4 regions of the Bacillus sp. JZ34 genome follow, and region 1 is predicted to be linked to each of the others. Evidence: predicted binding sites of a transcription regulator. Region 1 holds the regulator's gene; each other region holds the start of a gene.

What was found. The regulator Rex, encoded in region 1, represses fermentation and respiration genes when NADH is low (regulators of the CRP and FNR family bind a similar motif). The targets are predictions, from matches to a motif close to TTGTGAAATATTTCACAA.
Positions count from the first base shown of each region.
Region 2: the regulator Rex is predicted to act here: its motif matches at 5,659-5,676, upstream of M1D90_RS20285 (L-lactate dehydrogenase).
Region 3: the regulator Rex is predicted to act here: its motif matches at 5,338-5,355, upstream of M1D90_RS11310 (DUF1641 domain-containing protein).
Region 4: the regulator Rex is predicted to act here: its motif matches at 3,477-3,494, upstream of M1D90_RS11590 (nitrate/nitrite transporter).

Region 1 is NZ_CP096403.1:3,721,267-3,729,220, forward strand. It holds gene M1D90_RS18925 (VanW family protein) at 1-179, opposite strand, end outside; gene groL (chaperonin GroEL) at 966-2,600, opposite strand; gene groES (co-chaperone GroES) at 2,645-2,929, opposite strand; gene M1D90_RS18940 (CPBP family intramembrane glutamic endopeptidase) at 3,155-3,889, shown strand; gene M1D90_RS18945 (YdiK family protein) at 3,889-4,080, shown strand; gene tatC (twin-arginine translocase subunit TatC) at 4,125-4,901, opposite strand; gene M1D90_RS18955 (twin-arginine translocase TatA/TatE family subunit) at 4,908-5,081, opposite strand; gene M1D90_RS18960 (redox-sensing transcriptional repressor Rex) at 5,120-5,764, opposite strand; gene moaC (cyclic pyranopterin monophosphate synthase MoaC) at 5,768-6,274, opposite strand; gene M1D90_RS18970 (ABC-F family ATP-binding cassette domain-containing protein) at 6,421-7,954, shown strand, end outside.
Region 2 is NZ_CP096403.1:4,013,126-4,021,079, reverse strand. It holds gene M1D90_RS20310 (helix-turn-helix domain-containing protein) at 1-165, shown strand, start outside; gene M1D90_RS20305 (YceG family protein) at 171-1,775, shown strand; gene M1D90_RS20300 (toxic anion resistance protein) at 1,792-2,886, shown strand; gene M1D90_RS20295 (cytochrome c biogenesis CcdA family protein) at 3,038-3,739, shown strand; gene M1D90_RS20290 (nitrate/nitrite transporter) at 4,063-5,268, opposite strand; gene M1D90_RS20285 (L-lactate dehydrogenase) at 5,719-6,678, shown strand; gene M1D90_RS20280 (L-lactate permease) at 6,728-7,954, shown strand, end outside.
Region 3 is NZ_CP096403.1:2,252,655-2,260,608, reverse strand. It holds gene dacB (D-alanyl-D-alanine carboxypeptidase/D-alanyl-D-alanine endopeptidase) at 1-505, opposite strand, end outside; gene M1D90_RS11335 (ABC-2 transporter permease) at 569-1,285, opposite strand; gene M1D90_RS11330 (fluoroquinolone export ABC transporter permease subunit) at 1,282-1,992, opposite strand; gene M1D90_RS11325 (ABC transporter ATP-binding protein) at 1,989-2,843, opposite strand; gene M1D90_RS11320 (TetR/AcrR family transcriptional regulator) at 2,836-3,441, opposite strand; gene M1D90_RS11315 (NAD(P)/FAD-dependent oxidoreductase) at 3,627-4,805, opposite strand; gene M1D90_RS11310 (DUF1641 domain-containing protein) at 4,842-5,276, opposite strand; gene M1D90_RS11305 (excisionase family DNA-binding protein) at 5,675-5,905, opposite strand; gene M1D90_RS11300 (hypothetical protein) at 5,999-6,223, shown strand; gene M1D90_RS11295 (AMP-binding protein) at 6,294-7,954, opposite strand, start outside.
Region 4 is NZ_CP096403.1:2,316,023-2,323,976, forward strand. It holds gene M1D90_RS11575 (nitric-oxide reductase large subunit) at 1-2,245, opposite strand, end outside; gene M1D90_RS11580 (Crp/Fnr family transcriptional regulator) at 2,401-3,069, opposite strand; gene M1D90_RS11585 (DUF2164 domain-containing protein) at 3,113-3,352, opposite strand; gene M1D90_RS11590 (nitrate/nitrite transporter) at 3,573-4,757, shown strand; gene M1D90_RS11595 (Crp/Fnr family transcriptional regulator) at 4,904-5,617, shown strand; gene M1D90_RS11600 (YwiC-like family protein) at 5,663-6,385, opposite strand; gene M1D90_RS11605 (cyclic nucleotide-binding domain-containing protein) at 6,535-7,002, shown strand; gene M1D90_RS11610 (TIGR04053 family radical SAM/SPASM domain-containing protein) at 7,115-7,954, shown strand, end outside.

The DNA.
Region 1 (7,954 bases):
CTGTCAACGAACTCGGCGTATTTTTTATCATCAATCAACGGTGTCCCGGGAAGCGGCATTGTAAAATCTTCACGGTTCACAACGGCCACTTTCTTCCCTTGCTGGGTGATCGTTAAGCTGTCAGAATGTCCCGCAGGCTGCGCTAATAATAAAAGTCCAGTCATCCAAATTTTCAGCATAAGTCGATGTACCTCCCGCTATTAGTATGAACAGGAGATGATATTTGATGTACTGGACGTGTGATGCTTTAATGATCATCTATATTATGGATGAGAAAGGTTACACTAATGGAGGGAAGTTAAAAATAGTATAAAGCATGCATTAAGCCTGTTTATTTTCATTGGTTCCTTTTCTTTTTAGCCTGACTAACATTATGGTGGTGGCTATCAGGATTATCAAAAAAGTGATGCCTGAGTACAGGAACCCAACTAGCTCTATGCCATTAAATTTGTACGTCAAATAACTGCCGATAAAAAAGATTGTCCCCAGCAGGGAAAATGAATTCAATCGATTTACAATTTTTTTGACCATTTTTTTAAAACCCCCCGAAAAGAACAATGACTTCTGAGGCACTGGCCGACTGCTCATTCTTTATAAAATATATGCCCTTCTCTTTGAGAAGAGCGTACCGTTACTTGTTCTGTTGATTTTCTTTCTTTTCTTTTAAAGTGAGATTTAAAAAGAGAAGGGCCAATAAAATGAAAGCAATGTTCACCAACCAGGACTTCCAGCTGGACGCAGGGTCAGAAATTGTACCGAGCAGATGTATAATAGATGAAAATGATAAAAGCAAAAACATTAGTTTGTTGTGCGACATAATTGTTTAACCTTTCTGTTAAAAATCCAGGTTCCAATTATACCACAATGGATTAAAGTAGTAATTATATGTCATCGCAAGTTAAAATAAAAAGAGGCTCTCAAAAGAGCCTCTTTTCCTTGATATATCAGCGTTTTGGACGCTGGGCTTACATCATTCCACCCATACCGCCCATGCCGCCCATGTCAGGCATTCCTGCGCCGCCTTTGTTTTCTTCAGGCTTGTCGGCAACAACTGCTTCAGTTGTCAGGAACATAGCCGCTACAGATGCTGCGTTTTGCAGAGCTGAGCGTGTTACTTTTGTAGGGTCAACGATACCTTTGTCGATCATGTTCACCCATTCGCCTGTTGCAGCGTTGTAGCCTACACCAATAGCTTCGCCTTTCAGGCGCTCAACGATGACAGATCCTTCAAGACCCGCATTGTGCGCGATTTGACGGATTGGTTCTTCAAGAGCGCGAAGAACGATGTTGATACCAGTCAGTTCGTCGCCTTCAGCTTCAAGGGCAGCTACTTTATTGTAAACATTGACAAGAGCTGTACCACCGCCTGATACGATTCCTTCTTCTACCGCAGCGCGAGTAGAGTTCAGGGCGTCTTCGATGCGAAGCTTGCGTTCTTTCAATTCTGTTTCAGTCGCAGCGCCGACTTTGATGACAGCTACGCCGCCTGCAAGCTTAGCTAGGCGCTCTTGTAATTTTTCTTTATCGAACTCAGAAGTTGTTTCTTCAACTTGAGCGCGGATTTGGTTGACGCGTGCCGCGATTTGCTCTGTATCTCCCGCACCTTCAACGATTGTTGTGTTTTCTTTTGTCACAACAACTTTAGAAGCGCGTCCCAATTGGTTGATTTGAGTTGATTTAAGGTCAAGACCTAAATCTTCTGTGATCACTTCGGCACCTGTCAGGATCGAGATGTCTTCGAGCATCGCTTTGCGGCGGTCTCCGAATCCAGGCGCTTTAACAGCCACTGCGTTGAATGTTCCGCGAAGCTTGTTGACAACCAATGTTGCAAGAGCTTCACCTTCAACGTCTTCAGCAATCAGAAGCAACGGTTTGCCTTGCTGAACAACTTGCTCAAGCACCGGCAGGATTTCTTGAATGTTTGTGATTTTTTTGTCTGTTACTAAGATGTACGGGTTCTCAAGAACCGCTTCCATCTTATCGGAATCTGTCACCATGTAAGGAGACGCATATCCGCGGTCAAACTGCATACCTTCAACCACTTCAAGCTCTGTTGTGAATCCTTTTGATTCTTCGATCGTGATGACACCGTCGTTGCCGACGCGCTCCATCGCTTCAGCGATCAGGCTTCCGACTTCTTCGTCAGCAGCGGAGATTGAAGCAACTTGTGCGATTGATTCTTTGCCTTCGATTGGTTTGGAGATTTCTTTCAGGCTTTCAACCGCTACAGCCACAGCCTGCTCGATACCTTTGCGCACGCCTACAGGGTTAGCGCCGGCAGTTACGTTTTTAAGACCTTCGCGAATCATCGCTTGAGCTAGAACTGTCGCTGTTGTTGTACCGTCACCGGCAACATCGTTTGTTTTGCTCGCAACTTCAGCAACAAGCTTTGCGCCCATGTTTTCGAACGCGTCTTCAAGCTCGATTTCTTTCGCGATGGTAACACCGTCGTTTGTGATTAATGGAGAACCGAATTTTTTCTCAAGAACGACGTTGCGTCCTTTAGGTCCCAAAGTTACCTTTACAGCATCCGCCAATGCATCTACACCGCGCAGCATTGAACGGCGGGCTTCTTCGCTAAACTTAATATCTTTTGCCATGTTATTCGAACCTCCTATATAATTGTCTCGTTTTTATTTATGACTTAGCCGATAACAGCTAAAATGTCGCTTTCACGCAAGATTAAGTAGTCAGTACCTTCATATTTCACTTCGGTACCTGCATATTTTGAGAAGATGATGCGGTCGCCTGTTTTCACTTCTAATGCAACGCGCTCTCCGCTCTCTAACACACGGCCTGAACCGGCTGCAACCACTTTACCCTCTTGTGGTTTTTCTTTTGCGGAGTCAGGAAGTACGATTCCGCTGGCAGTTTTTTCTTCAGACTCAACGAGCTCAATGACAACGCGATCACCTAATGGCTTTAACAATGAAACAACCTCCTCAATATTTTCATATGTAATTTTAGCACTCGCACTCGGTGAGTGCTAACACAATTCTTATAATAAAGAATCTCCCAGGCAATTTCAAGTGATAAGGTCAAATTTTTTTGCGCTTACATTTCTCCGCATGTCCTTATCATCCTATAATTTAAAAAGAGTGTGTTACAATAAACATAGTCTGAATTAGATTTTTAGAAAAGGAGTACATAAAGCTTGAGAAAACAATACTGGTTTATTATATTGGCATACGTTCTCATGCAATTGTCGGCCGCTGTCGGCTTGCCTCTTCTTTACTTTTTGGGAGTGGGCAAAGGACAGCCAAAGGCTGAAGCCCAGCTTACATTGACAGGCGTCTGGTCTGTCATCGCGTTTACCCTCTGTCTCGTTATCGTGCTGCTGATTTTGCGGACGGTGCCGAAGACGACGCTTCGCAACCGCCCGAAAGCATCGGTTGGAGCGTCAATCGGATGGGCGGTAGCCGGCGTTTTTCTCGCTTTGTTTTCGCAGTCAATTGCCGCTTCGATCGAAATGTACTTGTTCGGGGTCAACCCGGAATCGGAAAATACGCAGCGGATCATGGAAATCATCACCGCATTGCCGCTGATGGTGTTTGTCTCTTCTGTATTTGGTCCGATTCTTGAAGAAATCATTTTCAGAAAGATCATTTTCGGTGCAATCTATGAGAAAACGAATTTTTTCATTGCCGCTTTGTTCAGTTCGGTGCTCTTCTCGGTCGTCCATTTGGATTTCAGCCATCTGCTCATTTATACAGCAATGGGATTCACATTCTCCTTTTTATATGTCAGAACCAACCGGATTATCGTGCCTATTTTCGCCCATGTCGCCATGAATACGCTCGTCGTCTTACTGCAGACATTCCGGGAGCCTATTGAAGAATATTTGAAACACGCCGAGAAAATGCAAATGATTATTGGAGGATTTCTATGATGAGAAGCCCTAAATTCTGGGGAGCGATTTATTTATTAACGGGTGTGCTGTTTACATATCTGGCGGCAACCTCGCCCGGAAGCATGTGGTCTTTTTACACGATCCTGCTGATGCTTTTCGCAGCCTATAATATCAGCATTTCCTTTAAAATGTTCGCCCTGGCCGGCAAGATGAAACGAAAAGATCAATAGCCTTTTTTGTGAAGGAAAAGAGCCATTCTGAAAAAGAATGGCTCTTATTTTGTATGGTCGTTCAAAAACGCTTGATTTTCCTCTTGAATCATTGTTTTTTGCGCCTGCCTGTAGGATATTCTTGAAATCACGATACTGATTTCATAAAGAATGAGCAATGGCACTGAGACCATTAAATGCGACAAAAGCTCAGGCGGTGTAATGAGCGCCGCGATGACGAACAACACAAAATATGCGTATTTTCTGATTTTCGCCAAAAACATCGGCGTCACGAGGCCGAGCCTTGTGATAAACATGATGACCACAGGCATCTGAAACAATAAGCCAAAAGGAAGCGTCAACTGAAGCAGAAACTGAAAATATTCGTGTATTCCGATGACCTGGTTGACATTCAGATCATCTGAGACTCTCGTCATAAAGTCCACGACAAACGGAAATAAAATAAAGTAAGAAAAGGCAATGCCGCCTAAAAAAAGAATAATCGATATCGGAATATAGCTGAGCGTCACTTTTCGTTCTTTTTCATACAGCCCCGGGCTAATGAAAGCCCACAGCTGGTATAAAACAAGCGGCGAAGTCAAGACGGCGCCGATGATGAAAGCGAACTGCACGTACACAAATAAAGGATCGGTCAGCTTGAACGCGTTGAGCGTCAGCAGCTTCGCTTCATCCGTCTGCTGCAGATAGATAATCAGCGGCTTTGCCAATAAAAAGCCTGCCACAACAAATAAAACAAAAAAGAAAAAAGTGATCACAAGCCGTCTGCGTAGTTCTGTGATATGTTCTATCAGCGACATTTCTCTTTCCTTCATAAATGTCATCCTATCCTACTGATCTTCTTTCTTTTTATCGGAATCGTCGTCAGCCAAACCTTTTGTCGCATTCTTAAACTCCCTCAGCGTGTTTCCCGCTGCTCTTCCCAGCTCGGGAAGTTTTTTCGGGCCGAATATCAAAAGCGCCACCACGACAATTAAAATAAAGCTTCCAGGACCGATTGGCATAAAGCCTGCCCCCTTTCCTTTATTTTTCGTTTTCCGTTTTACTTTTCCTGCATTGAATAATGTTTCATGAAATACACCAGCGACTGAAGTTCAACCGCCAAATCTATATGATGAATGCGAATGTGTTCCGGCACATTCAAGCGGGCCGGCGTGAAATTAAGAATGCCTTTAATGCCAAGCTCCACCAGCCTGTCTGTAATCGACTGTGCGGCTTGAGCCGGTACCGTCAAAATGGCGACGGGGATATCATCCGTCATATGCTCTTCAAGTCTATTCAGATCATAGACGGGAACACCGCCGACCTCGGTTCCGATTTTTTCCTCATTGATGTCAAACGCCATGGCGATTTTTGTATTATTATTTTTGATAAAATTGTAATGGAGAAAGGCTGTCCCCAAATTCCCCACGCCAATGAGCGTTACGTTCGTCATTTCATCCTGATCAAGCGTCTTTCTGAAAAAGGACAGCAAATAATTGACATTGTAGCCGTATCCTTTTTTTCCGAGCGCGCCGAAGTACGAGAAGTCCCTGCGGATGGTCGCAGAATCGACTTTGACGGCATCGCTCAGCTCAGCGGAAGATACACGCTGTTTTCCGGATGCATGAAGGTTTTTTAAAAAACGATAATATAATGGCAACCGTTTCGCTGTCGCTTGCGGAATTTTTGAATGATCCATGTTCATAAACTAATCCTCCATGTCTACATCAGCTTTTTCCCTTTTATAGTCACCGTTTTTCCCGCCTGTCTTTTCGAGAAGAAAGGTCGGTCCTATCACCATTCCCTTATCCGCCGCTTTGCACATGTCATATACGGTCAGCGCACATACGGAGGCCGAAGTTAACGCTTCCATTTCCACACCTGTGCTCCCTTTGGTCTTCACTTTAGATTGAATATGCAGGATGCTCTTCTGTTCTTTCTCCTCCCAGCGAAAGGCGATGTCGACTCCTTTCAGAGCGATCGGATGGCACATCGGGATGATGGCGGATGTCTGTTTTGCGGCCATGATTCCGGCCACTTGCGCCACCGACAATACATCGCCTTTTCCGATTTCCCGGTTTTTGATTTTTTCATGTACTGTTCGATTCATAGACACGCTTGAAACAGCCGCAGCTGTGCGTACTGAAGCTTCCTTTTCGCTTATATCAACCATCTTGGCTCTGCCTTGTTCATTAAAATGTGTAAACTCATTCATGTTCTGAACTCTCCTTATAACGATCATACACTATTTTTTTCATTCTGTCTTTTTCTTTGGCTAAAATCTTCCAGACTTCACTTAATTGTTTGCTGACTGCGCAGTGATAGGCTACACTTAAAATAGCAGACAAGAGGTGAAAGATCATGATGATTTTACAAGTGAACCAACTTTCAAAATCGTTTGGAGCCGATACGATTTTAACGAATATAAAACTCGAAGTCAGATCTCGGGACCGGATTGCGATCGTCGGACGCAACGGCGCCGGAAAATCGACTCTTCTAAAGATTATCGCAGGAAAACTTTCATATGAAAAGGGGGACATCATCAAGCCGAAAGATTTGACGATGGGCTACCTTGACCAGCATTCCGGCCTCGATTCCAAGCTGACGCTCAAAGAGGAATTGCTGTCGGTATTTGATTTTCTAAAAAAAATGGAAAAAGAAATGCGCGCGATCGAGGAAAAGATGGCGCAGGCCGGACCGGACATGCTTGAATCATTGATGAAGACGTATGACAGGCTTCAGCAGGAGTTCAAGGACAAAGGCGGCTACCAATATGAGGCAGAGGTCAGATCCGTCATGCACGGGCTCGGCTTTGCGGGGTTTGACGACTCCGTCCGCGTCCAGGACTTAAGCGGAGGTCAAAAAACAAGGCTTGCCCTCGGAAAAATGCTTTTGACAAAACCCGACCTCCTCATTTTGGACGAACCGACAAACCACTTGGATATCGATACCCTGACATGGCTTGAACAATATTTGCAAAATTACAGCGGAGCGATTTTAATCGTTTCCCATGACAGGTACTTTCTTGACAAAGTGGTTACCCAAGTTTACGAGATCAGCCGGTCCCAAAGCAAAAAATATACCGGGAACTACAGCTCTTATCTCCAATTAAAAGCCGAACAGCTGGAAAAGGAAACAAAGCTTTATGAAAAGCAGCAGGACGAAATCGCCAAGCTGCAGGAGTTCGTCGACCGGAATCTGGCCAGAGCTTCGACGACGAAACGGGCGCAGAGCAGACGAAAGCAGCTTGAACGGATGGAGATCATGGATAAACCGCTCGGAGATGAAAAGTCGGCGTCTTTCCGCTTTGAAATTACAAGGCAAAGCGGAAACGATGTACTGCGGGTGGAAGACTTGACAGTAAGCTATCAGGAGCAGCCCCCGCTGCTCCGTTCATTGAACTTTCGCATTACCCGCGGGGAAAGCGTTGCACTGGTCGGACCGAACGGAATCGGCAAGTCAACCCTTTTAAAAGCATTGATTCAAAAGCTGCAGCCGGTATCGGGAACAATCGCGACAGGCTCCCATGTCTCAATCGGCTACTATGACCAGGAACAGGCTGAATTGACGTCGTCAAAACGCGTGCTTGACGAGCTTTGGGACGATTATCCGGAAATGAATGAAAAGGATATCCGGACCTGCCTCGGCAACTTCCTGTTTTCGGGAGAAGACGTATTAAAACCTGTACACGCGTTAAGCGGCGGCGAAAAAGCAAGGCTTGCCCTCGCCAAGCTGATGCTCCAAAAAGCGAACTTCCTTATTCTTGATGAGCCGACAAACCATCTCGACCTGGACAGCAAGGAAGTCTTGGAGAACGCTTTGATCGATTACCCGGGAACGATATTATTTGTGTCCCATGACCGCTATTTTATCAACCGGATCGCGACAAAAGTAC
Region 2 (7,954 bases), 290 kb from region 1:
GAAGAGTGGGGGATTGATTCGTCTACGCTCCGAAAGAGAGCGCATGATTTTCCTGCAGGAACAATCCGAAAGTTCGGGACAACCTATGCCGTAACAAGAGCGGGCATGTGTGCCGTATTTGGACGGAAAAGTGACACTGACTCAGAAGAAAGGGGAGACGGCTGAGCGCTATGAATCAAGAGATTAATATTCAAAACGCCCTGGTCAATGATGATGAATGGAAGCAGATCATCAAGAAGCCGCTGCCGGAGAGAACCCCGTATGAAAAAAACGGACATCTGATGATAAGCCGTCTGGCGGGACGGATTCTCGGAACGCCGCACGATGAAACGGATTACTACATATATCTCCATGAGCTGTATGAGTCCGGTGATGTGCATGTGTTAAGCGAGACGCTTGATAAGACCATTTCTCCGGAAAGGTTTCAGGCCATACAGCGCATCCATATGGTCAATCAGAAAGAAAAAGGGCTTTCCGTCAATCGGTTTGCCGCTTTTCTCGACGGGGAGCAGCTCATTCCTAAGCACCCTGACGCCGCGATGCACCGCCATTTAAGGAAGGCGCTTATCGAAGTGCTGCAGATGTTTCAGTCCTTTCATGAAAAAGGATTGAACGATTCGGAGTTTCGCCGGGTCCTCCTCGACCTTGTCAAATGGATGGGCAATCATTTGGAGAAGTGGCTGAAAGAAGCCGACTGCGAAAATGCGATGCCGAAAGTGGTTTGGTATGGGGACACCACAAAGAGCCAACGGTATTTTTTATACTATTTGATGCTTGTCGGATGTGATGTGCTGCTGTTTCATCCGGAGGGAAAAGACGAATTTCGGCAGCTTGATCCTGAGCAAAAGCTTTCTTTTGTTTTCACATACCCGGGCACGTCTGCATTAGAGCCGTTCCCGACTGAAAAGCCTCAGCGAAAATCAACGGTGGCGTACCGTTCCGCGAAGGAGCTGGATACTGTTCTGCACAATGAGGATTCGCTCATGTACAAACCTTGGCAGTTCAGGGAGCATACCCCGGTCTCCGTGACTTTGAAGACCACGTATGATGAACTGTTTTTAATTGCGAAGGAACGCGCCTTTATCAGACCCGATTTTCAAGCGTCTCAATCAACGGTCAACATTCCGAACTTATTCGCGATGGTCATGGGCGTCTCCAGCAATGAAAAAGAGTATTGGGACCGTCTGCAGACGCTGACGGAGTATAAGGAGTCGCATACGATCCGACGCTTCCCGTTTACAAAGGAAGAGACGTCCAATTATCAATTCCATTACAGCCATGCGCTTGATCAAACGGGGGCGATCGATCCGGGCCGATTAATGGAGAGCAATATATGGCGCTACAAGCATTTGCCTGAGGGAGTGCAGCGCGGCATTGCCCAAGCGGTTTCCAGGCTGTGCAAAAGCCCGAAGATGCTGGCCTTGAACAATGAAAAATCAGCCGATGTGCAGCTGTATTTGTTTACCCAGGCGGTACAGCTTCCGGCAGCGCTTTTGAATATGATTCAGACATTTGACTATTCACAGACAGTGCCGAAGCTGATCTTGTACCACACTGAACAGACGGGAACACTCACCCGTTCAGACGCGGCCGCCTTGCTTTTGTTAAATGAAATCGGCATCGATATCATCATCTATAATCCGCCGGGCTATAAGTGTATTGACCGCTATATCGATGGACAGCATTTCGATACCCATTGGCTTGATGACATGTCCTTCAACCAGGAATTTAAAGAGCCGTCAATCGTCCGGAAGTTCATCAATAAAATCTTTTAAGGAGGGAGCCACTCTGATGGCAAATCCAAATGAAACAAGCATCGTCAATATCAGCAAAGAGGAAGAGATCACGATTGAAAAAGCGGAAGACATCCGTGCCAAACTCCGCCGGGAGCCCGATGTGCAAGCTCTGACACGGCAAATTGACGTAAAAAACCAAGTGGAGCTTTTAGAATTCGGAAAAGAGCCCGCTCTTGAAATATCCAAGTTCTCAGACCGTATTCTCTCTATGATGAGAACAAACAGTGTGACAGATTCAGGTGCGATGTTGACGCAGCTCGGTAAAATCATGGACCGCTTTGACAAGAATGACTTTGAAGAACAGAAAGGCCTGCTTTCCAAGTTATTTAAGCGCGGCAACAGCATGATCGAGAAAATATTTAAAAAATATCAAACGCTCGGCGGTGAAATCGAAAAAATCAACGTCGAAATTTCGAAATATAAAGATGAAATGACAAAATCGACCGTGACGCTTGATGAAATGTATGAAAGCAACCTCAATTACTATGTGGAGCTGGAGAAATACGTCGTAGCCGGCCAGATGAAAATAGAAGAATTGCAGCAGCTCATCCCTGAATATGAAGCGAAAGCGGCCAGCGGTAACCAAATGGCACAGATGGAGCTTGATACGCTTCGAAATGGTATTCAAGCGCTGGAAGAACGGGTGTATGACCTCGATATGGCGCGGATGGTTGCGATTCAAACCGCGCCGCAAATCCGTCTGCTCCAGCGCGGAAACACAAAGCTGATCGGAAAAATCAACTCGGCATTCATCATTACGATTCCGATTTTCAAAAACGGCATCATCCAGGCGGTGACCGCCAAGCGCCAAAAGCTTGTCGCCGATTCAATGAGCGAACTCGACCGCCGCACCAACGAAATGCTGAAGCGAAACGCGGAAAATATTTCGAGCCAGTCCGTTGAAATCGCGAGAATGTCCGGAAGGCCGAGCATCGATATTGAAACGATCGAACAGTCTTGGAATACGATTGTCAAAGGCATGCAGGAGACGAAGCAGATTGAAGATGAGAACAAACGCCTGCGCGAAGAAGGGGCAAAACGCATATTGGAACTTCAGGACAATATGAAAAAAGCCGCTTTAAACGGTTAAAAAGGATAGTGAAGAAGCCGTCCGCCGGATGATCTGGCGACGGCTTCAAATATACAAAAAATCACCGCCATGATAGGCGGTTTTTTATGTTATGCTAGAGAAAGAGAATCACATGGTAAAAAATATATAAACATGAAGGGGATGGAAGTATATGGCCGCTTTATGGCTGGCATTCGGCGGCGGTTTCCTGTCGTTTATTTCTCCGTGCTGCCTGCCTTTGTATCCATCATTTATTTCCTACATCACCGGGATTTCGGTCAGCGATTTGAAAGACCGAGATGCAAAGCGCATCAAACAATCGGTGATGATTCACGCGGCTGCTTTTTTGGCCGGCTTTTCTGTAATTTTTTACATATTGGGTTTCTCCGCCAGCTCGTTTGGCCTGCTGTTTTTGCAATACCATAACTTGATCCGCATGCTGGGTGGAATATTTGTCGTCGTCATGGGCCTGTTCCTCCTCGGCGTTTTCCGGCCGGCTTTCATGATGAAGGAGCGGCGCCTTTCGTTTAGAAGAGGGAAAATAGGCTTGTTGAATTCAATGCTTGTCGGAATGGTTTTTGCGGCGGGCTGGACGCCGTGCATCGGGCCTATATTCGGAACGATCGCATATGCAAATTTTCAGAACCCTGATTTTGGGAGCGCATTCATGATGATCACCGCATATTCTCTAGGTTTTGCCATTCCTTTTTTGCTCATGGCGTTTTTTATCGGAAACATCAGGCCGCTTATGAAATATTCGAATATGCTCATGAAAATCGGCGGCGCGCTGATGATCGTCATCGGCATCCTGCTTTATACGGACAACATGATATGGATGAATATCTGGTATTCGAATTTGACGAATCTCTTTTGAAAAGCTTCCCGCGCCGCATTATGCGAGTAAGATTGTGAAAAACAGCAAAATCGCGGAGGATATCATGTGCTTGTTTGATCACTCATTTAAGGGACATGAGGATTTAGCAAATCGATTTTGGAAGGTTCGCAAATCTGAAGAGCCAAACGGGCTTTATCCGCTCGATAGCGGGATGCTGGAATTCGCGAAAAAAGTGCTTGAATCTTCATTTCAACAATCGGGAGGATCAGGGGGATATACGCTGCTTCTATTCACACGAGCATCCAATCGTCACGGTCCTGGCAGGAATAGAAAACCGCCCGAAAAGAATCGAGCGGCTCCCTTTATATTCGAATTGATTTCTCCTCGGTTTTCCACTGTTTTTTCCATCCGGCCTGAGCAAGCAAAAGCAGTCCGAGTGCCAAAAATGCGATAACGGTAAAGGTGAGGAATCCGCTTGAATACGTACCCGTGATTTGCTTCAGCGTTCCGAGAATATTCGGGAGGAAGAATCCGCCGATTCCCCCCGCAGCGCCCACGACTCCCGTCACCATCCCGATCTCTTGCTGAAATCGCTGCGGTACAAGCTGGAATATCGCGCCGTTCCCCATCCCGAGGCAGCCCATGCCGATAAATAATACGGCTGTGACAACGCCAAGAGACGGGAGCATACTGACTGAGAACATGCACAGAGCCACCCCGATAAAGAGGAATTGCAGCAGACGCACGCCGCCGATTTTATCGGCAATCAACCCGCCGACAGGGCGGAGGCAGCTTCCCGATGCAACGACGAGCGTGACAAATTCGCCGGCCCTTACCGCCGGAACGGCATACTGGGATGCAAAAAAGTAGCTTAAAAAGTTGGACAAGCCGACAAAACCTCCGAATGTTACGCTGTAGAGAAGGCAAAAATACCAAGTGTCCCTTTCTTTGAAAACAGCAAAATAGTCTTTGAGCGGTTTAGGCGCCGGCTGATTCGGAGGTTCTTTTGCCATAAGGAAATAGCTGAATAACACGAGTATCAGAGGAATCAGCGCCAATCCCATGACGCCGTTCCAGCCCACTTGCTCCGCCAGGCGAGGGCCGAATAGTGTAGCGAGCAGTGTTCCGCTGTTTCCCGCTCCGGCGATCCCCATGGCAAGGCCTTGCAAGTGCGGCGGATACCAGCGGCTCGCCATCGGAAGGGATGCGGAAAAGCTTGCGCCTGCCACACCGAGTAAAATTCCGATGATATACAGCTCGGCGACCGATGAACCGAACTGCCACCCCCATATCAGCGGAATCATCGTCAGCAGCATTCCGCCAATAGCCGTTTTTTTCGGTCCGAAACGGTCGGTTAAAATGCCGAGCACAATCCGGAAAAACGATCCGGCCAAAGTAGGTATGGCGACAATCAATCCGACCTGTGATGGAGATAAATCAAAATCAGCCGTAATATAAACACCAAGCGCCCCCAGCAACACCCAAATCATAAAGCTGACATCGAAATATAAAAAAGATGACAACAAGGAAGGCGCGTGTCCGCTCTTCCTCAAATCCGCCAATTTCAATTGCAACACTCCCCATCCGATAGATTCTAGAATTTATCATGACAAAATAGAATAGGGTTGGCAGTATTTTTGTCAGCTTTACTAACAAACTAAAAGATTGAATATTTAAAATGTTAATTTGGACGGCATTATACCCGGCGATGATTGAATGTTGCTGAAGATTTGATGTGTTATGACTGTTGAAAAGGGGAAACTTAGATTGGAATGGGCCTGATGCACTTGCAGATAAAGCAGTCTTTTGCAGCACGTTTACCAATTTTTCTTTAGCTGTAAGGCATATTTTTACCAAAAAATGTACAAATTTAAGGAAGAAGTATGTAGAGACACAAAATAGACATAAATAAAAATGTATATCACTTGAAAAAGTATGTGAAGTATTGCACAATATGAATGTGAAGAGTTTCACAAACAGCTTAGATTTTAAAACAAACGGCAAAGGAATGATGAGTCATGAGAAACCAAAAAGTCAACCGTACAGTTTTGATCGGTGCGGGTTTTGTTGGAAGCAGTTATGCATTTACGTTAATTAACCAAGGTATCACAGACGAACTTGTGATCATTGATTTAAATAAAGACAAAGCAATGGGCGATGTCATGGATTTAAACCACGGTAAAGCATTTGCCCCACATCCTGTGAAAACATGGTACGGCACATATGAGGACTGCAAAGACGCCGACATTGTCTGCGTATGCGCCGGAGCAAACCAAAAGCCGGGTGAAACCCGTCTGGATCTTGTCGAAAAAAACCTGAGAATTTTCAAAGGAATTATCGGAGAAGTCATGGCCAGCGGTTTTGACGGCATCTTCCTTGTCGCTACAAACCCGGTCGACATCTTGACTTACGCGACTTGGAAATTCAGCGGACTTCCGAAAGAACGCGTGATCGGAAGCGGTACAACACTTGATACAGCCCGTTTCCGTTACTTGCTCAGCGAGTATTTCGGTGTCGCTGCCCACAATGCCCACGGCTACATCATTGGTGAACATGGAGATACGGAGCTGCCTGTCTGGAGCCACGCGAATATCGGCGGAGTTCCCGTCAGCGACTTGCTGAAAAGAAATGAGAAATACAAAGCAGAAGATCTTGATCAACTGTTTGACAATGTCAAAAACGCCGCTTACCACATTATCGAGAAAAAAGGTGCGACATACTACGGAGTTGCCATGAGCCTCGCGCGTATCACGAAAGCGATTTACCGCAATGAAGAAGCGATTTTAACCGTGAGCGCACATCTTGAAGGCGAATTTGGGGAAAATGATGTTTATATCGGAGTTCCGGCGGTTGTCGGCCGATGCGGAGCGAGGGAAATTGTTGAGCTCGACCTGAATGAAAAGGAAAAACAGCAATTCAAGCATAGCGCAGGTGTGTTAAAAGCAATTTTAAAACCGCATTTTGAACTGCAGGCATAACTGAACATCATGAAGATACTAACACCATGAAGATTGCGAGATGATGAAAATGTGGCAGCAGATATACGATCCGTTTGGGAATCTGTTTATCAGCGCTTTTGCCGCCATTCTGCCGATTCTTTTCTTTCTCCTTGCATTGACCGTGCTGAAGATGAAAGGAATCATCGCGTCATTTTTGACGCTGGCGGTCAGCTTTATTGTAGCGGTTTTCTTTTTTCACATGCCGGCTGCGAAAGCTGTCTCAGCCGTTTTACTTGGAATTGCAAACGGTCTTTGGCCGATCGGATATATTGTCCTGATGGCTGTATGGCTTTACAAAATTTCTGTCAAAACCGGAAAGTTTAAAGTGATCAGAGCGAGCATTGCCGGGATTTCGTCTGACCAGCGGCTTCAGTTATTGCTGATCGGGTTCAGTTTTAACGCCTTTTTGGAAGGCGCGGCAGGCTTCGGCGTGCCGATTGCGATCAGCGCCGTTCTTCTTGTCGAGCTTGGTTTTAAACCTTTAAAAGCGGCATCTCTATGTTTAATTGCGAATGCGGCATCCGGGGCCTTTGGAGCGATCGGAATTCCGGTAATCACAGGAGCACAGATGGGAGGCTTGACACCGGTTGAGCTTTCCAGAACGCTCGCTTTGATGCTGCCGTTCATCACTTTCTTTGTCCCGTTCCTGCTCGTTTTCATACTGGACGGGTTTAAAGGAATAAGGGAAACGCTGCCGGCTCTCCTTGTATTAAGCGGAAGCTATACGGCGGTGCAGACTTTAACGATGATTGGATTGGGGCCGGAACTTGCGGACATTTTGGCCGCTTTAATCAGTATGGGAGCGCTGGCGCTGTTTTTGAAAAAGTGGCAGCCGCGCCACATATACAGAGAAACCGGGAATGAACATGAACCCGCTGAAAAATATCATGCAGCAGACATTATGAAAGCCTGGTCTCCGTTTTATATCTTGACCGCCGTCATTGCGGTGTGGAGCCTGCCCGGTTTTAAAGGACTTTTTCAGGAAGGCGGATGGCTGAAACAATCGACGATTTTATTCAACATGCCTTTTCTTCACCGGGAAGTGCTGAAAACGCCGCCAATCGCTCCGGAACCGGCACCGCTTGATGCCGTGATGAAGCTTGACTTCATTTCAGCGACGGGTACGGCGATACTGATCGCCGTGATCTTCACGATTGTGCTGAGCCGAAACATCAGTTTCCGCGGAGGACTTTCCAGCCTGAAAGAGACGGTCAAGGAACTGTGGCTTCCTGTTCTGACCATTTGCTTTGTGATG
Region 3 (7,954 bases), 1.5 Mb from region 1:
GGTCTTGAGAGTAGCGGACCTCATCATACCAGGAATCATCGCCGACCAAGTCTCCCCGGATGACAGTGATCCCTTGTTTTCGGAGTGCCTTGGCCATTTGCTGAAAATCGGCTTTCAAAAGCGTCGGATCGCCTTTTCCTTTTAGATAAAGGCTGCCTTTGAGTGTGCTCGCAGATCGTGCGCCGTCTGTCATCACCTCTGTGGGAAAGGTATAGTCCTCACCCAGGACGGAAAAGGCAGCTGCTGCCGTTAAAAGCTTCAGATTGGACGCCGGTCTCATCCGTGTATCGCTCATATGGCCGTATATCATTTTCCCGCTTTCCGCGGACCTGACGCTGATGCCTGCGAGCGCTCCTTTTAAATCAGGCTCGGTCTTTAACAGCTGATCGATTTGCTCTTTGAGCCCGGCGCCTTTTTCCCCGGCGGCCAAGCCGTCTATGCTGCCGGCCAACGTCAATACAAAGATCATCATCATACACAGACAAAGCTTCATATTTTTCTTCATAGAATATCCCGCCTCCCGCTGATGGTTTTAATACTTTATTGCAAAACGCGGCGGGATATACTCCTATTGGTCGGTTTTCACCAAAAACCTCCGGCATAAAAGCAGCAGTATCATTACATGCAGCACAACTCCGATGAACCCGAAAACGAAAACAAGCCCTTCATGAGAAGTTCCTGCCAAGTACGTTTTCGCTGTCCAGTAGGTCGGCGTGAAAACGCCGAAAAGCTGCCACGGCAAAGGAATAAAATAAACCGCGGCCGGCATGAAAGTGAGCAGGCTGAACCCTTTCATTAAAGCGAGCCCTTCCACTTTGTTCGAAGCGTAAGCGGCTAAAAGCAGCGTGTAAATCGGGGCTTCAAGCGTGACCATGATCAGGATGAACAAAAGGTACACAGAGCCGGGCGCCATTAAACCGCCGGATGCAAACAGCAAAATGCTGTAGCAAAAAGTCAGCGCCATTGGCAGGATGAGGCGTATCAAGACATATCCGCGCTTCGACAAGGGCGTCACGGCAAAATACTGAATCATATTTTCGTCGCGCTCATCAAGCAGGATAAACCCCGACATGATACCGAGAATCAGGGGGATGAAAAGCATGGCAAAGCTCATGATCAAATGACGGTATGGGGTGATATTGAATGCCGCCAGTTCCGCTGACAAAGGAATGCCAGCGGCTGTCACGATGATGAGCAGAAAAGGCGCCAGACCGTAAAAAGCAAGCATTGAATCACGTTTGATCTGTTTCATATCTCCGCGTATCAGCTGAATGATTTTCATCATCGTGTATCACCTCCGCCAAGCTTTAATGTGATGAACGTTTGAAGTGAATGCCTCGCCCAGAAATACGCGGCTCCGTTCCACAACAAGAGAGTGGAAATCGCGTAGACGAGCTCCCACTGCTGAAGGCCGGTAAAGGCGGAACCTAACAGCATTAATGAGGCCTTTGACGGCAGAGCGTAAAACAGCGGGCTGCTCCAAATGCCCGCTGTTTCAAACAAAGGCAGAACGAACACAAAGGTGCTCAAAGAAGACAAAAAGAAAAATCCGTTTAAGGTTTCACACCGCACCGCCAAACCTAAGCCGATCATCGTGAAGAAAAATGAAGTGAACAGCACGCCGCAAGCGAACAAACCGGAATTTGTTCCATAGCCAAACACACTGCTGTGGATGAAAATGCTCGATCCGAGAGACAAAACGGATAAAGACGCCGTTTTGGAAAGAATATACTCACTCGCACTTAGCGGCGTTACAAACAGGCTGTCATGGATGTTTTGCCCTTTCTCCAGTAAAACAAGACCCCCGATGAAGAAAAACCCCAGGAAGCTCGGGTCTGAAAACGTCAAGGCAATGTTGGCCGCCTCCCTGTAATCAGCTGGAAGAAACTGCAACACAGCGATATACACCGCGCTGATCAGCAAATAGGCATAATAAAAACCGTGCTTGAACTGAAGTTTGATATCATGGGAAATCGCTGATAAGATCCTCAACTTAAACGCCTCCCCGTCACATCGATAAAGATGTCTTCAAGCGATGCTTCTTGGGAATGAATGGTTTCCACAGGGTGGTCCTTGATCAAGTTCAAAAATTCCGGGCTGCTGCCGATCTGATCAAGGTCGAATTGAGCAGTTTCCAGCTGCCTGCGGCTGCGGTACTCCACTTTTACGTGCCTTTTTCCTTTTTGCACTTTCAAGGCGCTTGGAGAATCAATCAAAGCCACCCTGCCGTCAACGATGAAAGCTACGCGGTCGCAGATTTCTTCAGCTGTTTGCATGTGGTGCGTTGTGATCAGGATCGTCTTCCCTTCCGCCTTTTTGTTCAGGATAAGCTGTTTTAATTTTTTGGCATGCACGGGATCGAGCCCCGAGGTCGGTTCGTCTAGAAATAAAAGATCAGGCTGATTGATCAGGGCTCTCAAAAAATTCAGCCTCATTTTCATGCCTTTTGAGTAAGCGGATACCTTTGTCCGGCCGTACTCTTCAAGACCCGTTAAAGCGAGCAGCGTTTCCGGCTCCTCGGTTTCAGATGCATACAAGGAACGGAACAAATTTAAGTTTTCCAGTGCCGTTAATCGTTGATAGAAATTCGGAAATTCAAAGGCGACGCCGATTTTCTCATAAAAGGAGCTGTCGGCTTGACTCAATTCTTTCCCCATCACAGAAACCCGGCCTTCATATTGCTTTAAAATACCGATTAATATTTTTTGAATCGTGCTTTTTCCAGCACCGGACGGCCCGAGAAATCCAAAAATTTCACCCTTTTGAATCGAAAAGTCGATTCCTTTCAATACGGGCGTTTTTTGTCCGGGGTATGTGAAGCGAAGCCCGCTGACTTCAATCATGGGATGCATCCTCCTTGGCCGAAAGCCCCTGTCCGATCAATTCGATAAGCAAATCCATCGTTTCGTCGTAGCGGTCTTCCCCAATATTTGTTTTTTGAAAGGATAAAAGAACAATGGCGCGAATCACACTGACGATCGTCTCCGGTTTTTTTCTGACAAGCCAGCCTTTTTCCTGGCCCATTTCAATTAAAGGCTTGAAAAAATCTTCGTCGCTGTCGAAATGCGCCTGCAGCTTTTCTTCGGGGAGTTTGCGGAAGAGTGTCTCGAGTAAGTTGTCATCGTAAACTTGGCGAATGTACGGGTTATCTTCCACCACCGCCAATGCTTCACGCAAAAACTGTGCAAATGTTTTCCCGCTTTCAGAAAATGATGCCTCAAGCTGGGCGCGGATCTTACTTTCTTCCTGCTGCAAAATCTCAAAATAAAGCTCCTCTTTCGAGTCGAAAAATGTATAAAATGAGCCTTGGGCAATTCCGGCCGAGGCTGTTAGCTCACCAACGCTCGTTTTTTTCAATCCAAGCTGCGCAAAAAGCTCTCTTCCGCTTTGCACTAAAGCTGAGCGTATCGCTTCCTTTTCTTTTTCGGTAAATTTCGGCATGTCAGTCTCTCCTTGATTTATAAACATATGAATATTTTTATTTTATATTCATATAATGCAATGAGACCGTCTTTTTGTCAATGCATTTGGTTCAAATTTACCACAATATTTTCATTTGCCCGTCAAATTTAAAGCAAAAAAAAGCACCACTTATAGTTTAAACTATAAGTAGCGCTTCATTTCCATTAATAAGCAAGGCTGAACAGACCTTTAATATGAGTCAGATAACGGACGTTGCTCGCTTCTTTCATCAATGAAGCAGGCAGGCCTTTAAGAGATGTACTGTTCGCGCCGATAACGGCAACTGCGTCTTTGCGGCCAAGGCTTGCAAGCGTGCCTGAGTTGACAGGGCTGAATGTTTCCATTGATTTGTTTTCTAAGTATGCATACAGGTTGTAGCCGATCAGCTCGCCCATTTGCCAAGCGATTTGAGCTGTCGGAGGGTACGGACGGCCATCCGGACCGAAGACAACGGCGCTGTCTCCTGCAACAAATACGTCTTCATGTGATGTGGATTGAAGGAAATCGTTTACAGTTGCGCGTCCGCGGTTCACTTCAAGACCTGACTCGCCGATCAGCGGATTGCCTTGAACACCGCCGGTCCAGACAAATGTATTTGTGACGATTTTTTGCCCGTCTTTCAAATCAACAACGTTTCCTTCTACATTTGTGACAGGCAGTCCTGTCAAGAATTCAACGCCGCGTTTTTCAAGGCTCTTTGTCGCACGTTCGATCAGCTCATCCGGAAGAACCGGCAGGATTTTCGGACCGGCTTCAACAAGCTTCAGCTTGATTTCTTTCGGATCGACACCGTAGCTTCTCGCAAGGTTCGGCATGATATCGGCGAGTTCACCGACAAGCTCGACGCCTGTTAGTCCGCCGCCGCCGATTAGGATCGTAGCATCCGCTTCGTTTTTCGTTTTAGCGTATTCGCGCACGCGCTCTTCAACATGCTTGAAGATCTTGTTTGCATCGTTTGCAGATTTGAGCACCATGCTGTTTTCTTGAAGGCCAGGAATGCCGAAGTAAGCAGTGACAGAACCAAGACCGACGACAAGCGCGTCATACGTCAGGGTAGAGCCGTCAGAAAGAGCGACTTCTTTTTTGTCAACTGAGAACGAGTTGACTTTGGCGATTTTAAGATCGATGTCTTTTCCTTTGAAAAGCTTTGCAAGCGGCATCGCAATGGCCTGTTCTGACACGTTGCCCGCAGCAAGGCGATGCAGTTCTGTGATGATTTGATGTGTCGGGTATTGGTTAACCACTGTGATTTTTGCTTCTTCTTTTGTGTAGTGTTTGCGAACTGTTAAAGCAGACAGTAATCCGCCGTAACCAGCGCCTAAAATGACGATATGTTTTGACATCGTGAATCCTCCGTCCTTATTCTGAATGTATAGTGATTATTTTTGTTTTTCGCGTTCTGACATGATTTGCAGGTAGCTTTGAACAAAGCGGAACATCTTTTGGGCCTGCGGATCTTTAAGCATTTTCAGCAAACCGAAAAGTCCGATGACTTCATTGCTTTCGTCAGCGCGGTCTTTTGCTTCAATGGCGGTAGCCGCGATTTCTTTTGCCGTATCTTTGACAGGCTCAAGAATTTCTGTGATGGCACCGACCGTATCATTTTTTAATACTTCATCAGTTGCAACGGATTGTGCGAAATCGTAAGACTTTGTCAAAATGTTGACCAGTTCTGTCAGCTTTGGAAGCTGGTCGACTAAAACAGTCAAAGACTCCTGTACTTCAGGTTTTAGCAGTTGATCGATAAGATCGCGTTGGCTTTGGCTTACAGATTCGTTTGTTTGATCAGCTGTTTGATCGATTGTTTCCGGCATAACCAATTCTCCTTTTCAATAAGCGATGTGCTGTTTTTTGAAGGAACCCCTTTTTCACAGTTTGTGAATTTGTGCACAAACAAGTCCGCAAAAAGGTTCTCCCCTTTTGTGTTTGTTTTGCTGTTTTCAGTCTGGAATTCCCGAAAACCCGCAATCTCAAAACACGCTGTATTTTTTACTACTAAATGATAACACTTTTTGAACAAAAAATGAACGTGATTGTTTCGGAAATGAAATAAAATCATAGAAAACTTTATATATAGGGCTTCTTTCATCCCTTTCATTTCCTATATTGTGTCTTTTTTTACGAAACGTCCCATTCACACGTCATGATAGAGTCGTGCGAACATTTCCTAGAAACGCATCTAGTTTACATAATGGAATTATCGTTATCTTGGTTAATCTTCATCTTTAACATCCGGATCTTCGGGGATGGGTTCGTTCAGAAAGGATTCCGCCCACTCTTTATACTTTTCCATCTGTTCCATATGGGTATTGAATTGATCTTTGTTGATTAAATGCTGCTGTCCGTCGAAGACGGTGCGGATTTTCTTTTCTCTCACAAGCTGTTCAACATATGCTTCTGAAAGCGTTAAATATTCTGCGGTTTCCTTTATCGTCAAGTACATGTTTTAGTTCCTCTCGTTTTGATTTAGGCGAACGTTGCGATTTTAGGATCATACGATAAGATATATCAGTTTAGATGATGGAGGCCTATTTCTATGTATTCAAAATGGAATTCTGAAACGTCTTATCCGCCTTCAGCCCCGCACATGCACACCGGCCAATCTTCTCAGCAGATGAATCAAAGGCTGAAAAATCTCGAAGATCAAATGGAATTGCTGATCAAACTCATGGAATGCAACAATCAGCTGCTGCGTTCAATTGAAGAGCAGCAAAACCGCGTCTGCGCGGCCGGCGGAGGTTCGGTTATCGTCAGAATGTGAGTTTTTGGTCTTAAAATAAAAAGAGGAAGGACGTGTCCTTCTTCTTTGTCTGCAAGCCTTATCCAGTATACTACAGATTTTTTTGCGCTGAAAGGCCGGCAATTTCATCGTATGTTTGACGATTTTCCAATGTTGACAAATCGCCTGCCGGCTCGTTCAAATAGGCAGCTCTGATCAGCCGTCTCATCACTTTTGCATTTCTCGTCTTCGGCAGACCGCTGACAAAGTAAACCGCTTTTGGCTTGATCGCTTTACCGATCGCGTCAGAGGCGAGGTTCAGCAAATCATCTTTTAGTTTTTCCGACGGCTTTTCCGACTGTGTGAGGACGACAAAGCAGACGGCAGCCTGACCTTTGAGCTGATCCGGAACGCCGATAACGCCTGCTTCCGCCACCGCTGGATGGCCGACCAGTACGGACTCTATTTCGGCGGGCCCGATCCTTTTCCCAGCAGTATTGATCACATCATCAGAACGTCCGCTGATCGTCCAGTAGCCGTTTTCATCACGTTTTGCCCAATCGCCGTGCACCCAGACGTCAGTCCAGCGGCTCCAATATGCTTTTTCATATCTGGACGGCTCCTTCCAAAAACCATTCGTCATGCCGACCCACGGCTTTGTCAGGACAAGCTCCCCGACTTCATTGACGACTTCCTCCCCTTTTTCGTTGAAGACATTGGCCGCCATGCCAGGCAGAGGCGAATTAAACGTCATCGGCGTGATCGGCCGCAGGAGCACATTGCCCAAAATGCCGCCTGAAATTTCCGTTCCTCCTGAATAATTAAAAATAGGAATCCGCTCTTTTCCAGCATGGCGGAACAGCCATATCCACGGTTCATAATTCCAAGGTTCTCCCGTTGAGCCGATTGCCTTCAGACTGCTCAGGTCGCATTGAAGAAGAAAATTTTCGCCGTGCTGCATCAGTGAGCGAATGAGCGTCGGAGAGACGCCGAGATGCGACACCTGGTGTCTGCTGACAAGCTCCCACAGCCGACTCGGGGCCGGGAAATCCGGTGCTCCGTCATACAGCAAAACTGCCGCTCCGTTTATGAGCCCCCCGAATATTAAAAACGGTCCCATCATCCAGCCCATGTCTGTAAACCAGAAAAACGTGTCCCCTTGTTTGACATCCATCCCGAAGCCCGCATCAAATGCAGCTTTCAGCGGAAAACCGGCGTGGGTATGAACCGCTCCCTTCGGCTGTCCTGTCGTGCCTGATGTGTAAAGCAGCATGAGCGGATCTGAACTGTCCATTTCTTCTGTCATCTGGAGAGGATCGCTTTTCATCAATTCATTCCAGTCTATATCTCTCTTATGATTCCAATCTTGTTCGCCATCGTGAAGCTGGCAGACGACAACTTTTTGGACAGTGGGGGCGCGGTCTGCTGCTTTGTCAGCTTCTTTCTTCATACAGACCTTCTTTCCCCTTCGCAAAAAGGCATCTGCCGTGACAAGAATTTTTGCTCCGGCAGCGCTGAGTCTCGCGGCTGCCGCATGGGCCCCGTAGCCTGAAAAAACCGGGGAGAATACCGCGCCGATTTTAGCGGCGGCAAGCATGGCGATGACCGTTTGCGGGATCATCGGCATGTAAATCGCAATGACATCCCCTTTTGATATGCCTTGTTTTTTAAAGCCTGCTGCCGCACGGGCGACTTTTTGATGTAAAGAAGAATAGGTGATCCGTTCTGTTTTTCCGTCTTCACTTTCCCAGATGAGGGCTGTCCTCTCGGCCG
Region 4 (7,954 bases), 1.4 Mb from region 1:
CGGCTAAAAAGATCGTATCCGGCACAGCCCTCCAAGTCAGCAGCGTTTGCACCGTATCCTGCTGTAAAAACTCAGGCGCCCTTGAGCTCCAGTACCCGTCTTCAAACGCTTTTTTCAATTGAAGAAAACCGACCGGCAACAAATTGATAAACACCATTCCGAACAAGCCGATGTTCAGCGACCAGCAGGCTATTTTCAGCCATTTATCATTCCACGCTTCTTTTTTGGCGATATTGCGTAGCGTATACAGCCAGACAGCAATGGCAAACATGCCGTACACGCCCATCATCGCCCCGTGCCCGTGGGCAGGTGTCAGGAACTGGCCGTGCTCAAAATAGCTGACAGCAGGCAGATTGATCAAAAAGCCCAATACCCCTGCACCGACCAGATTCCAGATCGCCGTTGAAATCAAGAACCAGAACGTTGCTTTATACGGGAAATGATGGCCTCCGTCTTTCATCATCTTGTATTGTTCATAAGCTTCCAATACAAGCAGGGTAAGAGGAATCACTTCCAGGCATGAGAAGACGGAACCGAGGCCGATCCAAACTTCGGAAGAACCGTTGTAATAGTAATGATGTCCGATCCCGATGACACCGCTCCCCAGCAGGATCGTCAGTTGAAAATAAAGCGTTCTGACGGTCGATTTTTTCGTAACCAGGTTCATTTGCACGAGCAAAAAGCCGATGACCACGACGGCAAAGACTTCAAAAATCCCTTCCACCCAAAGATGGATAATCCACCACCGCCAAAAATCCGACATTGTAATATTTGTGCCGGGATTAAAGAAAAAGGCTGCACCGTAAAACAGCGGAATGGCGATCGAAGAATAAAACAGCAGATGAATCAAACCGCCTTTATCAGATTCCCGCTTGAGGCCGCTCTTAATGCCTCTGAAAACGATAAACAGCCATATCAGCATGCCGAGTGCGAGAATGACCTGCCAGAAGCGGCCGAGTTCAATATATTCCATTCCTTGGTGGCCGAATAAGAACCAGTTGTTTCCTAAAAGGCCTTTCGCTCCGAGCCATTCGCCAGCCATGCTTCCGCCGACAAGGACGATCAGCGCCCAAAACAGAATATCGACAAGCAGCCCCTGCCTTTTCGGCTCGCGGCCTCCGACAAGCGGCGCTGCATAAATGCCCATACCGAGCCATGAAGTCGCAATCCAGAAGATCGCCAGCTGGAGGTGAAATCCCTTAGATATGCTGAATGGCAACATATCCCTGATCCAATCGATCCCAAAAAAGCTGTCCGGCTCAATATAATAGTGGGCAAGCAAAGCTCCGAACATAGCCTGAACAAAAAACAGCAGCGACACAACGGCGAAATATTTTCCGGTTTTAACCTGTGATGCCGTAAGCGGCTGTTTATCCAGATCAAATACCGGAAACGCCCCTTCCTGATAAGCCTCTTTCATTCCAAGCTTGTAACGGTAAAACACGAATAAAATAATGCCGACAAATAAAATAAGGATGGTGACGCTTGCGCCGCTCCACCAAACGGCGGCAAATGACATCGTGTTTCCGGCATCTTCATCATACGGCCAGTTGTTCGTGTACGTAATGTCGTCGCCAGGCCTTAATGTACTGGAAAGCCATGCCGTCCAGAAGATAAAATCGGAGATCTGCGTGATTTGGTCTTCGCTGTCAACCCACGCTCTGTCGCGTTTAGGCATGTGGCTTTCTTTAATTAAACCGGGCTCAAGCCCCCAACCGTCTCCTTTTGTAAAGACATTGCGGTAATGATCACGCACTTGCTGCAATCCATAAACCTGCGCATCTGTCAGCTTCAATGTATCTGACGCGCGATTATAACGGTTTTTTCTCATTTCGCGGATGACTTGATTCCGGATGGTGGACTGCTTTTCATCTGAAAGTTGTTTAAAGCGCTTGCCGTATCGTGCCTCCGCCTTAAAATCCTGCATCCCTTCCGTATAGATTTTCAGGGCTTCGGCCGTGTAATCAGGCCCCATGTAAGATCCGTGCCCCAAAATCGTGCCATAATCCATCAGCGCGTATTTTTGAAATACGGCCTGACCGCCTGAAATGGACGATTTGGTCATGAGCACCTCTCCGTTTGGCCCGGACACTTCAACTGGTCTTGGTGCAAGTCCTTTGAAGATCCAATAGCCTCCCAAAAGCAGCACCGAAAAACTAACGATTAAAGTAAAGACGAGAACAGATTTCAAAAAACCGTTTTTCGATGCTTTTTTAACGGGCACCGTCTTTCTTTGAACTTCCATTGCGGTTCACTCCTTTTTTGATTTTGCATGTCCTAAGATACTGGATATGCAGCACACCGGTTGTGAACCAGATCACTTAAATAATGGCGGATTTGTGAACAAAATAAAAACAGGCTTTCCATCTGTTGTTCAATGGAAAGCCTTCATCTTATCCTTCAATTGCAGCCGTTCAGCCAGTCTGTATCATGTATGAAAATTCCGCTCCTGTCAGCTGTCAGCAGATTTTTCTTTTTCATTTCATTTAACGTGCGGTTAATCGTTTCCCTTGACGTTCCGACCATGTTCGCAAAATCCTGATTGGTAATGGGCAGGCTGATGTAGACACCTTTTTCTTGAGGAATGCCGTGTTCTGCAGCGAGCTTCATTAATACATGCGTCAAGCGGTGCTGGACATCTTTTGAAATAAAACCTTGGATCCGCTCTTGCAAATCGAGAATCTTTTTCCCCATGATTTGCATCACTTTTATTGTCATTTCCGGATATTTCATCAAAAGTTCATTAAAATCAGCGATGCGGATTACGATCAACTCGGTTTCCTGAACGGCTTCGGCTGTTGCCGGGTATGGGGAGCGGTCAAAAAAGCCGACATGGGGAAACATGTCCCCGCTTTGCAGAATCGAAATCACTTGCTCATTGCCGTCTTCATCGATTTTAAAGGCTTTAACAAGACCGGATTTAATGAAGAATACCGCTTCCCTCTCTTCCCCTTCCATAAAAACAAACATTCTCGGCTGATAGGTGCGCTTGACCGCGATTTGCTCGATTTGTTTGAACTCTTCATCATTCAGCCCGCTGAAAATCATAAATTGCTTCAGAAACTCCATTGGTCTTTCAATCCCTTCGGTTTTGCTAAAGGAGAGCGCGTTGTCACAGACGGCGCTCCAGCGCAAAGAGCTCTTCTTCAATCGCCGCTGCCTTCTCTTCCACGACTCTGCGGCTGTCCTTCAGCGCCTGATTATAAAAGTAAGGGCCCAGCTTTTCCTTTACGAATTCAAACATTTGAATCGCCGCGATGTCTCCAACCTCTTCTCCCCTTTCTTCAACATAAAAGCGTTTGATTTCCTCGATGATCGCTTGCTTTTCTTCTTGCGTAAGCTTTATAAACATAAAAGCGGCACTCCTTTTTTTATTTTCATGATAAACGAAAAAGTCCGCAAATGAACCATTTATTTTTTACATCCGTTTACTATCCCTCACTTACCGATATTAAACACGAATCAAACGAATGACCGTGTGACGTAATTCACAATGTTTTTAAAAGACTTTTTGTAAGATAAACATGCTGATTGATTTATTCATTTTTCCCTTTGAAAGGAGCAAAAACGCAATGGTAAATCGTCAAAAAATACAATTACCGCTGCAGTCATTTAGTTTAGTCGCAGGATTTATGGTTTGGGTGTTGATTTCCTCTTTAATGCCCCACATTAAGCAGGACATCGCCCTGACAGACAGCGAGATATCCCTTGTCACGGCCATTCCGGTCATACTCGGCTCGCTTCTGAGGATTCCGCTGGGATACTACACAAACAGATTTGGTGCGAGAATCACATTCATGATCAGCTTTGTGCTGCTTCTGTTCCCGATTTTTTGGATCAGCACAGCCGATTCGCTGTTCGACTTGATCCTTGGCGGATTCTTCCTCGGCATCGGCGGAGCGGTCTTTTCCATCGGGGTCACATCATTGCCGAAATACTACCCTAAAGAAAAACACGGGTTTGTCAATGGGATCTACGGCGCCGGGAACGTCGGTACAGCGATTACCACGTTTGCCGCTCCTGTCGTAGCAAAGACAGCCGGGTGGGAAAATACGGTGCGGATGTACATCGTGTTAGTCGCCGTATTCGCTTTATTGAACTTTATCCTTGGAGATCGAAAAGAAACAAAAGTGACGGTTTCTGTAACAGAGCAAATGAAGGCAGTCTACCGAAATCAGACATTATGGTTTTTAAGCTTGTTTTACTTCATTACATTCGGATCTTTCGTCGCGTTTACGATTTATCTTCCGAACTTTCTTGTTAATCACTTCGGGCTTGATCCCGTTGATTCAGGGCTTAGAACCGCCGGATTTATCGCTGTCGCAACTTTTCTGAGGCCTGTCGGCGGCTGGCTCGCGGACAAATTCAACCCGCTGAAGCTGTTGATGTATGTATTTGCCGGCTGTACCTTGTCAGGGATTTTATTGGCCTTTTCACCCAGCCTCGGACTTTACGGATTTGGGGTATTAACCGTTGCCGTGTGCGCCGGTCTTGGAAACGGGATCATCTTTAAGCTTGTGCCGCTTTATTTTTCAAATCAGGCCGGCATCGTCAATGGGATTGTATCAGCGATGGGCGGCTTGGGAGGATTCTTCCCGCCACTCATCCTGTCAAGCGTTTTTCAGGCAACCGGCCATTATGCGATCGGATTCATGGCGCTGTCAGAAGCAGCCCTTGCCAGCTTTGTGATCGTGGTCTGGATGTATTTTCAGGAAGTGAGCAAAACATCGACCAAAACGAAGACGAACCATTTATAAACCTTTCCTGCAAAAGGAGCCTTGAGCTGATGTGCTCAGGCTCTTTTTTGGGACTTTATTCATAAGTTCACAATATTGTTTATATTTAAAAGGTCACTCAGCCTTATTTAACGTTAAAATAAGAACTGCTAAAGGGGTGACGCTCAATGAATATTTCTGTTAGAAAATCAGACACAGATTTGCTCTCAGACGATCTGCATCACTTGCTGGAATCAATCAGTACACGACGAAAAATCAGGCAGGACACATTCCTTTTTCAAGAAGGGATGGATGCGGAGGAACTGTATCTTATTCAGTCGGGACTTGTCCAAATCGGCAAATTGACGTCCGATGGCAAAGAACTGACACTCAGAATGTGCAAAAAAAATGATATTGTCGGGGAGCTTACGCTTTTTACAGAAGATGCGAAATATATGCTGAGCGCAAAGATCCTCTCTGATGGCGAAGTGTTGGTCATCAATAAAGATAAGCTTGAAAAAGAACTCATTCAAAACGGTGCAATGACGTTTGAGTTTATGAAATGGATGAGCACGCATTTGCGAAAGATTCAATCGAAAATCCGCGACCTTTTGCTGAATGGTAAAAAAGGCGCGCTCTACTCCACCTTGATCCGTCTCGCAAACAGCTACGGCATCACAAGAAGCGACGGGATTCTCATCAATATTGTGCTGACGAACCAGGACTTGGCGAAATTCTGCGCCGCCGCAAGGGAGAGCATCAACCGCATGCTGAGCGACCTCCGGAAGAACGGTGTCATTTCAATTGAGGAATCGGGAAAAATCGTCATTCATCAGCTCAACTATTTAAAACGCGAAATCGACTGTGAAAACTGCCCGCTCGACATCTGCAATATCGACTGAAAAAACGAAAACAAACAAGGACATGAAGCACAGTGTCCTTGTTTTTTACGTTTGCAGCAGAAAAACGATCAACACGGCCATAAAGAAACAGGCATTCACCAGCTCTGAGATTCCGATTGTCTTAATCGACAGTTTCCTTCCATGTAAAAACCACGCTCTGAAACTGCTCGGCACTACACCAAGCACGGCCCATCCTGCCCCCGCGGCCAGCGAGATGAACGGCAGGAATACGTGGTATCCCCATGAATAAAGTTTAAACCGATTGTTTTTCTTTTCGCGGATCATCGACTTGACATAAAAGGCGCTCCCTGTGAAAAACAAAGCGGACTGGATAAAAACAAACAATGCTTCACCATCAAGCTTCCCCGCTCCCATCCAGAAGCTTGCAAGCCCGCCCGCGCTGAAAACAAGGATTGCAGCAATATCATTTAAAAGCGCCCTGTCGTTGTTTCTTTTCGCATAATAAAGATTGATGAGAAAGAGCGGAAACAGCGGCAGCCCTAGAAAAACGAGCCGCGGCTCCAGCCAGACCGAAATAAGCAGGAAAACGATGGCCGGAATGCCGTAGATGAGAACCCATTTTTGATAGTAAACGATATTTTTCTTCTTCACCATCATCGTAGCCGGAAATGCCGCTAGATATAGAAACAGCCATCCGCAGAACAGCGGAATATGCTTTACATCCGCGCCCCCGGCGAACATGCCGAGAACAAACGGGATGACAAGCATCGCCCAGGCGCCGTGCTGCTTCGGTATGAACACTTTCATCACGAATCCTCCCTTCTTTTCTATTACATTATAAAAGTTTCGTCTTTTTTACACAGTGACATTTTGCATACAGGCGTGTGAAATAAATCACTGCGCCCTCCAGCCCGGCGCTTTATACTAAATGCTAATATATAGAAGGAGGATATACCATGGACCGGTTTGACTACTTATTGTTTCTGAAAAATCTTCCTATGTTTCTCGGGGTACCCCTTCCGATCATCAAAAGGCTGCTGAAAAACGGGAAGGTGATCGATATCCAGCCATCTCAGCATTCGCGATCGTTCCTTCATTCGCAATCCGTCTATTTTGTTTTAAAAGGGGAAGTTCATTTTTCTGACAGAAGACTTCCAGAAGAATCCCGAACGATCGCCGAGTGGGAAAAAGGCGATGTTTTCCCTATTGATCAAAAAGGCGAACCTTTCGTATCTCCGTTTATTTCAGTCAACACTGCCGCAGAAACCGCCGTACTTGAAATTCCATTTCATACTTTCAAAAAAATGATGACTTATAACCGCCAATTACAGACGAACTTTCTCATGCTGCTTCAGCAGAATTTGTATTTTTCCTACCAGCTTTTTTTGCGTTACCTCAACTCCTCCGCAGAAGACGACGCGTGAGAAGGGCCTCCCCCTTCTTTCCCTTCCTTTTCTAAATGTGATCTACTTAACTTTTTTTCTTTTTCATTTCCGCTACGATACACATGAATGCAAACGAAAGGACAGATGAAAGATGATACATTGCGATTTCGACAAGTCTCCGTTTATCGTCATTTGGGAGCTGACAAGAGCGTGCGAGCTCAAGTGCCTTCATTGCCGGGCATCGGCTCAAAATAAACGCGATCCGCGGGAGCTCACCCTGAAAGAGGGAAAAGATTTAATTGATCAAATTCATGCGATGGACAATCCCCTCCTCGTGCTGACAGGGGGTGACCCTTTAATGAGAGACGACGTATTCGCCATTATTGAGTATGCCGTCCAAAAAGGGGTTCGCGTCTCCATGACCCCGAGTGCTACGCCGAATGTTACAAGAGAAGCGATTCAATCAGCAAAAGAAATCGGCTTATCCCGATGGGCGTTCAGCTTGGACGGCCCAACCCGAGAGATTCATGATCATTTTCGAGGAACGGACGGTTCCTTTGACCTGACCATGAAGGCCATACGCTACATTCATGAATGCCATCTGCCTCTGCAGATTAATACCGTTATATCCGCTTATAACATCGATTACCTGGATGAAATGGCAAAGCTGATCGAAGAATTGAACTGTGTATTATGGAGTGTATTTTTTCTCGTCCCGACAGGCCGCGCGAAGCGGGAAGATATGATTTCGCCGGTGGACCATGAAAAAGTCTTTCTTTGGCTCAGCCGTTTGGCAAAAGAAGCGCCTTTTGACATCAAAACGACAGCAGCCCAGCACTACCGACGGGTCGTTATTCAACAAAAAATGCGGGAAGCGAAAGACCCCAACATGAAAATCCGTTATGAACACGCATTGCAGAAAGGGAAAATGGATGCGATCGGCGGATTGGGCCGGGCTCCGAAAGGTGTGAACGATGGCAACGGCTTTATG